2 linked regions of the Colwellia sp. M166 genome follow. The protein of the gene in region 1 binds, or shares a complex with, the protein of each later gene. Links are inferred from orthologs where the notes say so. Each region holds a gene or a part of one and is shown on either strand. Other genes may lie near its edges.

What was found.
Region 2: the proteins of FGD67_RS14645 (region 1) and dsbC are in contact, whole or in part, in a crystal structure (PDB 1JZD), measured with the Escherichia coli proteins. The link is inferred for Colwellia sp. M166 from one-to-one orthologs.

Annotation. Positions count from the first base shown.
Region 1 is NZ_CP040755.1:3,230,880-3,238,755, forward strand. The notes cover bases 4,764-7,731. They hold FGD67_RS14645 (protein-disulfide reductase DsbD), read right to left. Parts: upstream 7,186-7,731; coding sequence 5,341-7,185; downstream 4,764-5,340. Other genes in these bases: FGD67_RS14640 (EAL domain-containing protein), read left to right, coding at 4,764-5,120; FGD67_RS14650 (FxsA family protein), read left to right, coding at 7,708-7,731. Outside these bases: accB (acetyl-CoA carboxylase biotin carboxyl carrier protein), read right to left, coding at 1-209; aroQ (type II 3-dehydroquinate dehydratase), read right to left, coding at 286-738; FGD67_RS14630 (substrate-binding domain-containing protein), read left to right, coding at 1,023-1,472; FGD67_RS14635 (hypothetical protein), read left to right, coding at 1,444-2,673; more of FGD67_RS14640, read left to right, coding at 2,673-4,763; more of FGD67_RS14650, read left to right, coding at 7,732-7,876. UniProt on the Escherichia coli protein: Required to facilitate the formation of correct disulfide bonds in some periplasmic proteins and for the assembly of the periplasmic c-type cytochromes.
Region 2 is NZ_CP040755.1:1,257,535-1,262,129, reverse strand. Bases 1-2,912 are described here. They hold dsbC (bifunctional protein-disulfide isomerase/oxidoreductase DsbC), read left to right. Parts: upstream 1-1,018; coding sequence 1,019-1,807; downstream 1,808-2,912. Other genes in these bases: recJ (single-stranded-DNA-specific exonuclease RecJ), read left to right, coding at 1,983-2,912; fldB (flavodoxin FldB), read right to left, coding at 224-748; srmB (ATP-dependent RNA helicase SrmB), read right to left, coding at 1-121. In the rest of the region: more of recJ, read left to right, coding at 2,913-3,728. UniProt on the Escherichia coli protein: Acts as a disulfide isomerase, interacting with incorrectly folded proteins to correct non-native disulfide bonds.

The sequences.
Region 1 (7,876 bases):
GCCGGAGCAGCAGCTTCTGTTGCGGCAACTGGCGCAGCAGCTGCAGGTGCTGCTTGCATCATAGGCGTAGCTTGCATCATAGGTGCCGCTTGCATAATTGTGCCACCGCGACTGATACGTACTGACTCTTCGCCTTCAGAAATCTCTAACTCGTTGATGCCTGATTCTTCAACTAGCTCAATCAATTTTTTAATTTTACGAATATCCATGTGAATACCTTTTGATAATTATTTAATTTATATTGATAAAAAACTTAAGTGAATATCATCACTTAAGTAAAAGTGTCTATGTGTTGTGTGTTAACCAATCTCTTGCAAAATCTAAAGCATATTCATAACCACTGGTGCCTAAACCACTGATAACGCCTACTGCAATATCTGATAAATATGAATGTTGTCTAAATGACTCTCGTGCATGGACGTTAGATAAATGAACTTCAATAAATGGAATATTAACCGATAATAAAGCATCTCTAAGCGCAACACTGGTATGTGTAAAAGCTGCAGGGTTGATAATAATAAAGTCTATTTTTTCAAAGCTGGCATGAATTTCATCAATCAATATATGTTCTGCGTTTGATTGTTTATGGCTCAGCTGTAGGTTCATTTTATCGGCAATGCTAGTTAAGCTTGCTATAATTTCAGCTAGGGATGATGAGCCGTAAATCGTTGGCTCACGTTTACCTAGCATATTTAAATTAGGACCATTTAAAACTAAAATGTTAAACTTTGTAGTCATCTTCGGCAAAAACACCTTAATTGTTAAGTAATACTGCATCATGTCATATTTAACTATAAGTTTGAAATAAATTTGACTGAAAAGTCGTAATTAATCTCATTTGACGATTATTATAGTGTTTTCGCAGAATATAGCAGCAAAATACTGGTCTAATCACTTGAGGGAGAAAATAAAGCTGTTAATGTTAGGTAAGTTATAATAAATTTACTAAACTGAATGCTGTAGGAATTTTAATTAATTCATTGGTTTAACTGATCATAGGAGTAAGCGGAGTTAAATAATCTTTGCCTTCTATTAATTACAAGGATGAAATTATTAAAGTCATATTATTAAAAATTGCTATTATTATTTTACTCTTTAGTTCTCCAGTATATGCAATTAATATTATTTCTAATATCACGGCCGATACCGCATCGTTGTCGGTTAACGAATTGCGCCGTATATATTCCATGCGTCAAGCCCATTGGAAAAATGGCACGCCTATTGTGGTCTATGTTTTAGCGAGCAAAAGTCCACTCCATCAAAAATTTTGCAAAGAGCAGTTGCGTTTATTTCCTTATCAACTTGACCGTATATGGAACAAGCTAACATTTTCAGGTTATGGTGTCGCACCTATTGAAGTGGCCAGTGAAAGCGAACTTATCAAAGCGATAAAGTCAACTAAAGGTGCTATTGGCTATGTGGAAAATTTATCGGAGGCCAAAGATGTTAATGTCATTAAAGTTACTGAGTAAACCGTCTCATTTAAGCTGTTATTATTTCAGTGTTATGTGTAACTTTTGTTTGATTTTTAATCTCAGTGCCGCAGAGGTTAAAAGCGAGTCATTACAAATTCATGGCTTTGTTGCTCAAGGCATCATTGACGCAGATAAAAGTAATTATATTAATGATGATGAAAGTCTATCGTTAGAGTTAACCGAAGTGGGCATTAACGCCTCGTATCAAATTAATAATGATTTTCGTATTGCAGGTCAGGCAGTCTACCTTAATGGGGGGAATCGTTATCATCCCGGCCTTCGTGTAGATTACTTACTTTTGGAGTGGAATGCCTTTTATAATGAAGCTTGGCAAGCTAGCTTCTATTTTGGTCGCGTAAAAAACAACCATTGGTTATATTCAAGTACTCGTGATATTCCTTTTGCACGGCCGTCTATTCTTATTCCGCAAGTGGTGTATTTTGATGGTTTTAGAGATATTGCCGTTGGTGGTGATGGTGCTGCGGTTAAGTTGAAATATAGTGATGATTATTTCGGTGATATTGACTTTAACTTCAGCCGAGGAAAAAGTGCCATTTCAGATGAGCAGGCTAACGTTGTGCTCGGTAAGTCGGCACAGGGAACGCTAGAGCATGCTCTAGATGCTCAAGCAAGTATTTATTGGCGGCCAGCTTTTTCACAATGGCGATTTGGCCTTTCAGCACTTGATGCTAGCTTTTCTTATCAACGAGATGAAACTGATATTTTTTCTGATGGTGATTTTGCATTTCAGTTTTATACCGCTAATGCTTTGTATGAAGGCGAGCATTGGCAATTTAGTGCCGAACTTTTTCAAGAGCGCTTTCTTACCAGTGAATTTTATTTTCCTGGCTTTCATCGCGATGAAATAGGGCAAGGCTATTACCTGCAGGGCAGTTATCACTTAATAAATGATCTGTCATTAATGGCTCGCTATGAGCGTTTTTACGCCAATAAAGATGATAAGAATGGTAGTCAGTTGGCAGAAAATTCTGGCGGTTTAATACCCTCATATTTTGGTTTTCACAATGATACTATGATTGGACTTTCATATGATTTTAGCAGTAACTTTCGGTTGAATGCTGAGTATCATTGGATGCAAGGTGGCGCTAGGCTATCGCCAATCGTACAACCTAACCCCGTTGCTAATGCAAATGAAAACTGGCAGGTTTGGGCTATTCAACTGATGTATTGGTTTTAATGATGAAGATTCGTTTTGTTAGTGTTTCAGTTAAATTATTTGTATTAGTTGTCAGTGCTTTACTGCTATTAAGCTTGTCAATTTCTATATTGTCGGTTGCTCGATTAGATCAGGAGTTTTCTCAATATCAAAGCACTAAATTACGACAAGGCAATGCACAATTTAACCTGCAAAGTCGCATTGTTAGAGAACAAGCACGGATTTGGTTAGAATCATTCACCGATCTTATTCAACTTAAAGAGCAGTCAAACTTCAAACATGCTGCCAACGCTTTAGAGCAACAGTTTGATGCTTTGCAAATCAACCATAATGTTGAAGCGTTATGGTTAGTTTCTAGTGATCTTAAGCCTATTTATCAATCTGCACCATTATCGAAACAGGTGCTTGCAAGTATGCAGCGAGTGAGTGCAAGCTTTTCTCCTGATGACTATTTAAGCTGTGTGCAACAGTGCCAACAGTTAATCTCGATACCGATATTGAATGCTCGAGGTGAAATGGCGATTGTCACTATGGCGATATCATTTGTTGATGTTATCTATGCAATCAATCAAGCACTAGAGAACCAAGTGGCGATTGTCGCTTTTAATAAAGCACAGGCGTCGACCTTAGCTCAAGCAAAAATTGTCACTTCTTCTGCTGCGCCATTAATGAAAACGCTTTTTACTCAGAGTAAGCCGTCTGAATTATTGTTAAAGGTTAAAATGGACGGTTTACAGGTTGAGTATCAACAGCGTAGTTATTTGATTAATTTATTACCGTTAGCATCCTCAGCTTCTCAAGACTTTTATATGGCGCAAGTTGATGATGTCAGCTCTTTTATTGATAAATATCAAGCGCATCGTATGCAGTTTATATTGTCAGCGTTAGCCATTTTTATTGTTTTGGCTTTTTTAGTATATTTTGTTGCGGGACCTTCTATTAAGAAGCTATCAATACTTTCAGATATATTACCTTTATTAGCACGTAAAGAATTTACTCAATTTCGCCAGACAAGAATAGCGCAATCAAAAGTATTTCCAGATGAAATAGATGTATTGATTAATGCCACGACAGATTTGAGTTATGAACTAGAGAAACTCAATATAGAAATAACGCAAAAAACCAAAGAGCTCGAAAATATTGCGATGTATGACTTATTAACGGGGCTACCTAATCGTAATATGTTGAATTATCAACTGCGTAAATACTTACAAAAGGGTACACGTAATAACTGTAATATTGGCATTTTGTTTCTTGATTTGGACGACTTTAAAAAGGTAAATGATAGTCACGGACATGGTGAGGGCGATAAATTACTGATTGAGGCGGCAAATAGAATTAACCTGAGTGTTGGTAGTGCTGATATGGTTTGCCGTTTTGGTGGTGATGAATTTGTTATTTTATTAGAGAGCAATACTTCATATGAAGATGCTGAAAATTTGGCTAAAGTCATTATAAAAAGCTTTCAACAACCAATTAAAATTTGTACAGGCATGTTTTATGTCACCAGTAGTATTGGTATAGCCATGACTGACGGTAGTTTAATACAAGCCAGTGAATTGGTCAGTCACGCCGATATTGCTATGTATGAAGCAAAAGATAATGGTGGTGATCAGTACTTTGTTTATCATGGTGATATGTTACAGCGTGTAGCGCAGAGAGTCATGATGGAGGGTGAAGTTAAGCAAGCGCTTGCCAAAGGACAGTTTAGTTTAAGTTTACAGCCACAGTTGGTGGCAAAAACTAATAAAGTTCATGGTTTTGAGGCTTTATTACGCTGGCAACACCCTGAGCGAGGTATGGTTTCTCCTGATGATTTTATTCCTATTTTAGAAAACTCTGAGCATATGATTGCACTAGGTTATTGGGTCATTCATCGTTGTTTTGAATTATATTGTCGTATGCGAGATATGGGATTAAGTGATGTCATTATTGCGATCAATTTATCGGCAGCACAATTTGCTGATATTAATCTGCCAGATTACTTAAAGCGATTGCTTGCAGAGTTTAAGGTTAATGCACAAAACTTTGAATTAGAGCTAACCGAGCAAACCTTGGTTAAAGATATAGATAAAGCGATAGAAACCATGGATGCATTACGGGAATTAGGCTTTAGCTTTGCCATTGACGATTTTGGCACAGGTTACTCCTCATTAGCTTACTTAAAGCGCATGCCTGTTGATGTCATTAAAATAGATAAGAGCTTTGTTTTTGGCATGTTAGAGAATCATGCCGATTTCCAAATCATTATGTCAACTATTGCAATGGTGAAGAATTTAGGACTTATCGTAACTGCTGAAGGTGTTGAGACACAAGCTCAGTTGCGCAGTTTAACTGAAAATGATTGTGATCTTATTCAGGGTTATTACTTTTCAAAACCTATCCCTGAAGCTGAAATTTTCGACTTTATTGAGCATGAAATGGTTGATGGTTGCTGGAAGGTGTTAAGTAGCTCGGATAGTCATTAAGCTGAATGCACTTAAGACTTCTGATATTAATCAAATTATACCGTAATGACGTGGTGATTTATTGATATAGCAATGCAAATAAACAACTGATGGTTTTAGTCTTTACATGTTATATCAATGGCTCCACAAACTATTAATTTTACGCCGTATATGCAAAATAAAAGCGCCCTTTGGCGCTTTTTATTAAATGACTGTCAGCTTGACGTATACAAGGCAAAAGTTAGAGTGAAAATGTCTTATCTACATGCGCTGAGAATTCATCAGCAGCCATAAAACCTGTGACTCTGCGTTGTGGTAATTCATTACCTTGTTTGTCAAAGAATAAAATCGACGGTAAACCAAAAATATCAAAATGAGACATCAGTTCAAGGCTGTCTTCTGAGCCAGTATCAGTCAAATCTATTTGCAACAGCAAGGTATTTGATAGTGATTTTTGCACGTTGGCTTCAAAGAAGGTGTATTCTTCAAATTCTTTACATGCAACACACCAGTCGGCATAAAGGTCGACCATAACCGTTTTGCCTTCTGCATTAGCTTTAGCAATTGCTTGATTCATCTCTGTTAGATTCTTTACCTGCTCAAAACCATGGCTTTCAGTTTGTGTTGATGTGGCAACATGAGTTACTGGATAAATTAACTGGTAAGCCTTATTAGCACCAATAAAGAAGACTAAAAAGATGATGATACTGCGCAAGCCAAAGCCAAAGGTTTTAGCCGAGTTTTGATTAACGGTATAAAAGTAACCGGCGGTAGCCAAAATAAGTACAGCCCAAAGCACGTCGATAACAAATACAGGCAAAAAACGCTCTAATAAGAATATCGGCACAGCAAGTAGTAATAAGCCGAATATGTTCTTAATAACATTCATCCAGTTACCTGCTTTAGGTAACAACTTACCACCTGAACTACCTAGTACGAGTAACGGTAAACCCATACCTAAACTTAGTGCATATAATGCTGAAGCACCAAGTAATATGTCACCTGATTGCGAGATGTATAACAATGCACCGGTCAATGGTGCGGTAGTACATGGCGATGCCACTAAACCAGAAATAGCACCCATCACTAATACGCCAACATAAGAGCCGCCTTTTTGATTACTACTAAGCTGATTGAGTTTGTTTTGCCAGCTACTTGGTAGCGCTAAATTAAATATACCGAACATCGAAAGCGCTAGGAAAATAAATAAAATACTTAAGGCGATAAGTACGATAGGGTGTTGAAACATAGCTTGGAATTGTGCGCCTGCAATAGCAACAACAATGCCAAGTAACGTGTAGGTAACCGCCATACCTTGAACATAAGCAAACGATAAAGCAAAGGCTCTTCTTGTTGAAAGTTTATCACCTTGACCAACAATAATACCGGTTAGAATGGGATACATAGGAAAAACACAGGGGGTGAAAGACAACAACAAACCGCCAATAAAAAATGCCACCAGTGTTAACCAGATGTTGTCACCTTTGAGCATATCAGCTAATTGATGTTGTTCACTGCTGTCAGCAACTATTTTACTTGTATCGTTGCTAGCTTGCGGTGAATTGTTTGCATCTAATGCTGCTAATACGTTTTGTGTATTGCTAGTAGGGCTCGCCGTTAAATCAACTCTACTTAAATCTATGGTCTTTTTTGTTGGTGGGTAACATAAACCTTTAAAGGCACAACCTTGATAACGCACGGTAATACTGGCATCGCTATTAGCTTGTTCAATATCAACAGTAAAGGCTAATTGTCCGGTAAATATTTGCTGAACACCAAAGAACTCATCTTCATGATGCTCACCTTCGGGTAGGTTTACCGGTACGATAACAGCATTTTTTGTAGAAAACTTAAATTGGTGACGATATAAATAATAGCCTTCAGCAATATTAAAGCTTATTTTTAATTTGTTTTTTTGTTGATGAAAATCAAAAATAAAAGCATCGTCAACTCTTAAAAATTCATTATCATTACTAAATAATGATGCAGAAGAGCTAAAAATAGATTCTTGGGCATTGACTAAAGGCGTAGTAGCAAAAGATAAACTGGCAAGAACTAACCAAAAAACAGCAACAATTTTTTTCATAACCGTTATTTTAAAGACTCATTTATCCAGTTTGAATATTGATAACCACCTTGCTGGATGTTCAAAGTGATAATCTTAAAAAATGTCTTATCAGACCCTTGTTTAATGCAATTATAAATTGAATTAAATGTGTTGAATTATATGTGGCGTCGCATTAACGGCATGCGCTAGTTCATGATACACCTAAATAATGTTAGGTAAAATATCAACACAAATAATTTATCTCTTAGCTACTACACACTCATAAGAGTGTTATTGTCGCTACTATCGAGATAGGTCGGTTGTAATGCTTACTAGCCTATCAAAAACACCTTAATAAAAGCTTAACTTATCACAAGGTAACGTGTGTTCGTTATAGTTGTTTAAATAGTATGAGTGTACGTTATACCTTAAGACTTCTTAATCTGTAAGGTCTCACTTTAGTTATATATTTCCCAATAGTAAGTAGCTAAAAAGCTTGCTTGCTTGAAAAAGACCCGTTAACCCCCATATTAGTTTCATTAAAGATGATTAGGAGCGATTATGTTTCGCCTGTTATTTATATTTTTTATTATTATTCCGATTATTGAAATTTCCGTTTTGCTGCAGGTCGGTGCTATTTTTGGGCTTTGGCCTACCATTGCTATCGTTATTTTTACCGCCTGGTTAGGGGCTAAATATGTCCGTCAACAAGGGCTAGCTACCTTAAATT
Region 2 (4,595 bases), 2.0 Mb from region 1 along the record:
ATACGTCTTTGCCTGTCATAGCCACAGGAAGTACTAATTCTTGGATAGACGTTGGCTTTTTAAAGCCTGCATTTTCAACGCCGCCTAATAACGCGGAATCTAGGTCAAACTGTTCAAACATGTAATAATTTTCTTTGGGGATTAATAATTGCGCATTATAATGGCAAAATCATATTTATCCTAAAGATCTTGCCAAATTTGTTTATTTATTATGATATTTTAACTAATCCGACAGAATATCGGCAATTTCAGTGGTTATTTGTTCACACCAACGTTTAATACGCTCTTCACTAGCATCATATTGGTTGTCTTCATCAAGCGCTAAGCCAACAAAATGTTGCTCATCTGCTGTTAATGCTTTTGAGGTGGCAAAGTCATAGCCTTCATTCGGCCAATAACCTATGACATAACCTCCTTGTGCAAGGACTTGCTCATGCAGCATACCGAGCGCATCTTGAAACCAGTCGGTATAACCAATTTGATCGCCCATACCATAAAGTGCGACAATTTTACCTTCAAGATCAATGTCAGCTATTTCTGGCCAGTGTGACTCCCAATCTTCTTGAATTTCACCGTAGTCCCAAGTAGAAATGCCTAAGATTAAAACCTCGTGGTCAGCCATTTCTGCCAGTGGAGTGTCTTTTATATTAAATAAACTGACGATATCGCTACCAAGCTCTGCTTGAATCTTTTCTGCCGCTATTTCGGTATAACAAGTGGTTGAGCCATAAAATAATGCGATGTTCATTGATAAATTACCGAGGTTTGTTGCGAACCATTCTAAATGGTTAGTGAAATAATGACGGGATTTTAACAAAATTTTAGTAAATAAGAAGCTTTCCATTGCCAGAGCTGACAATATTTTTAAAGTGAAATATGCTCTAGCTGATCAAGCGTTATTGCAATTATATGCTTTTCACTGTAATTTTAGTCCGTTAAAAGCGGTCTTTGTGTTTACCTAAAATTACAAATGTAATTTTCCGCTCACTTTTCTCTCAACAAGGTATGGAATTGATTTATGTCTAAGAAGTTTTTATTGGCTGCAGCGCTTGGCCTGTTAAGTTTGGCCAACAATGTCAACGCGTATGTTGAGCCAACAACCTCAGTTGCAAACAGTGTTATGTTAGCTACAGCACAACCTGTAGCTTTTGATGCAGTAAAAGCAAAACTAACTAATACCTTAGGGCTTGATGTTGCTAGCATTAAACCATCTCCTATGGCTGGATTGGTTGAAGTAGTTACTGATCAGGGCTTATTTTATGCTAGTGCTGATGGTGAATTTTTATTGCAAGGGAAAATGTATGGTCTAGGTAATAATGTGACTAATTTGACCGAAGCAAGCTTAGCATTAATACGTATTGAGGGGATGGCGAAATTCTCCGATGCCATGATTGTTTTCCCAGCAAAAGATGAAAAGTATGTGGTTACTGTTTTTACTGATATTACCTGCGGTTATTGTCGTAAAATGCACGAACAAATTGAAGATTATAACGATAAAGGTATTACTGTGCGTTACTTAGCGTATCCACGTGCAGGAGTAAAAGACCGTACGGGTAATTATTCTCAAGGCTTTAAAGATTTACGCTCAATTTGGTGTCATGAAGACCCTCAACAAGCCCTAACCAAAGCAAAAACTGGCGCTGATGTTGCCGCCCGTATTTGTGATAAACCCATTGAAGAAGAGTTTAATTTTGGTCGTCAAGTGGGAGTTACCGGAACGCCAGCGATTATGTTAGCCAACGGCATGATGGTACCTGGTTATCAAGAGCCAAGTAAATTATTTATGTTATTGGAAACTACTTTATAAAGTAAACCATAGCTATATCCATACCGCATGTGGCTTTCAGGACGTTTGAACGAACTCTGCTTCTTGAAGTTTTATGGAAACAGATTATTTATCTAGAAAATGGCAAGTTAATGACTTGCCATTTTTGTCTCTACTATTCTCATTATTAGTACTATTTATTTAAGAAGAGTGATTGATGCAAAAAGAAATTATTCGTCGAGAACACATTAGTGATGAACATTTACCCAGTTCGCTTCATCCTATTGTCCGACAAATATATGCCCGTCGTGGCGTTACTTGTAAAGAACAGCTTGAGTTAACGGCCTCACATTTATGTCCCGTTGAAACATTAAAAGGCTTACCTGAAGCGTGTGAACTTTTATATCAGGCACTAAAAGGGCAAAAAAATATTACCGTGATTGGTGATTTTGATGCTGATGGTGCAACCAGTACGGCACTCATGATGGAAGCATTACAAATGCTTGGCTCAAGCAATCACCACTTTTTAGTACCTAATCGCTTCAAGTATGGTTACGGTTTAACTCCTGAAATTGTTGATATTGCTGTATCACAAGGTGCAGAGGTTTTAGTCACTGTTGATAATGGCATTAGTTGTATGGCAGGGGTTAAAAGGGCGAAAGCGTTAGGATTACAAGTGCTGGTTACCGATCATCACTTGCCCGGTGCCACAACGCCGCCTGCGGATGCAATTGTTAACCCTAATCAAGTGGGGTGTAACTTTGCCAGTAAATCGTTAGCTGGGGTCGGGGTCGCTTTCTATTTTATGTTGGCATTAAGAAAGTATTTACGTGAACAGCAATGGTTTGAGCAGCAAAATATTAAAGAGCCAAATATTGCGCAATTACTCGATTTAGTCGCCTTAGGGACGGTTGCGGATGTGGTGTCACTAGATGCTAATAATCGTATTTTAGTCGAACAGGGTTTAAAACGTATTCGTGCGGGTGCAACACGGCCAGGTATTCAAGCCTTAATTGAAATAGCCGGTAAGAATCAACAAAAATTAGTAGCGAGTGATTTTGGTTTTGCATTAGGGCCAAGGATTAATGCAGCAGGGCGCTTGGATGACATGGCTTTTGGTATCAATTGTTTATTAGCGAAAGATTTGTCAACGGCAAGGGTGATGGCGGCAGATTTGGATGACTTAAATAAAGCGCGTCGTGAAATAGAGCAAGGCATGCAAATCGAAGCTGAGCAAGTACTCGCGAGTTTACAGTTTAGTGAAGAAAATTTACCACACGGTATTAGTTTATTTCATGCTGATTGGCATCAAGGTGTTATTGGCATTGTCGCCGGACGGTTGAAAGAAAAGTATCATCGACCGAGCATTGTTTTTGCTAAAGGCAGCGATAAAAACGTTGCTGATACAAATAACAATAGCGATGAAATTAAAGGCTCTGCACGTTCTATTCCTGGTTTACATATTCGTGATTTATTAGAATATATCGATAGCCAACATCCGGGGATTATTGCAAAGTTTGGTGGTCACGCTATGGCCGCAGGCTTATCAATAGCTAGAGAGCAATTTGAAAGCTTTTCGATGCTATTTGAGCAATATGCTCAGCAATGGTTAAGCCAAGAAGCTTTAACTGGAGTTCTAGCTTCAGATGGTGAATTACTGACTCGAGATATGACATTGACCTTCGCTCAGGTATTACGAGATGCTGGCCCATGGGGACAAAACTTCCCTGAACCATTATTTGATGATGTCTTTACGTTAGTACAGCAACGTATTGTTGGAGAAAAACATTTGAAATTAGTGGTAGAAAAAGATCAGCAAATATTTGATGCCATTGCCTTTAATGTTGACATTAAACGTTGGCCTGATCATCAAGCGAAGCAAGTTAAGCTTGCTTATCGTCTTGATATCAATGAGTTTCGTGGTAAGCAGTCGGTGCAATTAATGGTCGAACAATTAGAATAGCGTTTAGTGTCAGCATAAATGGCTAGTGCTACTAATAATATTTATGTTTTTTAGCTCAAAAAATATCGTAAAAAGGCGATTTGATCAGCCAAGCAAGCATTTATTTCATTGCATAATTAGGCTACAATGCGCGACTATTTTACCCTTAGGTCTTTAGCTGTGACTTGGTCACCAAAATCATATGTTAGAAGTTAATCCAGTACTTAATAAAATTAAAGAAATTCGCGAACGCACCAATATGCTTCGGGGGTACCTTTGACTACGACCAAAAGTCAGAACGTTTGGTTGAAGTTGTTCGTGAATTAGAGTCTGCTGATGTTTGGAATGACCCTGAGCGTGCACAAGCCCTAGGCCGTGAACGAGCCGCATTAGAAGCTGTGGTTGAAACCATTGATGAAATGGATTCCGGCTGTGAAGACATTGAAGGCTTAGTTGAGCTGGCGGTTGAAGCTGACGATGAAGAAACTTTTAATGATGCTGAAGATGAAACACAAGCATTAGAAGCTAGTCTTGAAAAATTAGAATTCCGTCGAATGTTTTCCGGTGAACAAGATGCTAATAACTGTTATTTAGATATCCAATCTGGCTCGGGCGGCACTGAAGCACAAGATTGGGCCGAAATGTTGATGCGGATGTATTTACGTTGGGGGGAAGCTAATGGCTATAAAACAGAAGCCATTGAAGTTACCGATGGCGATGTTGCGGGTATTAAAGGTTGTACCATTAAATACACCGGTGAGTATGCCTTTGGTTGGTTACGTACCGAAACCGGCGTGCATCGTTTAGTACGAAAATCACCGTTCGACTCAAGTGGTCGTCGTCATACCTCATTTGCTTCGGCATTTATTTATCCTGAAATAGACGATA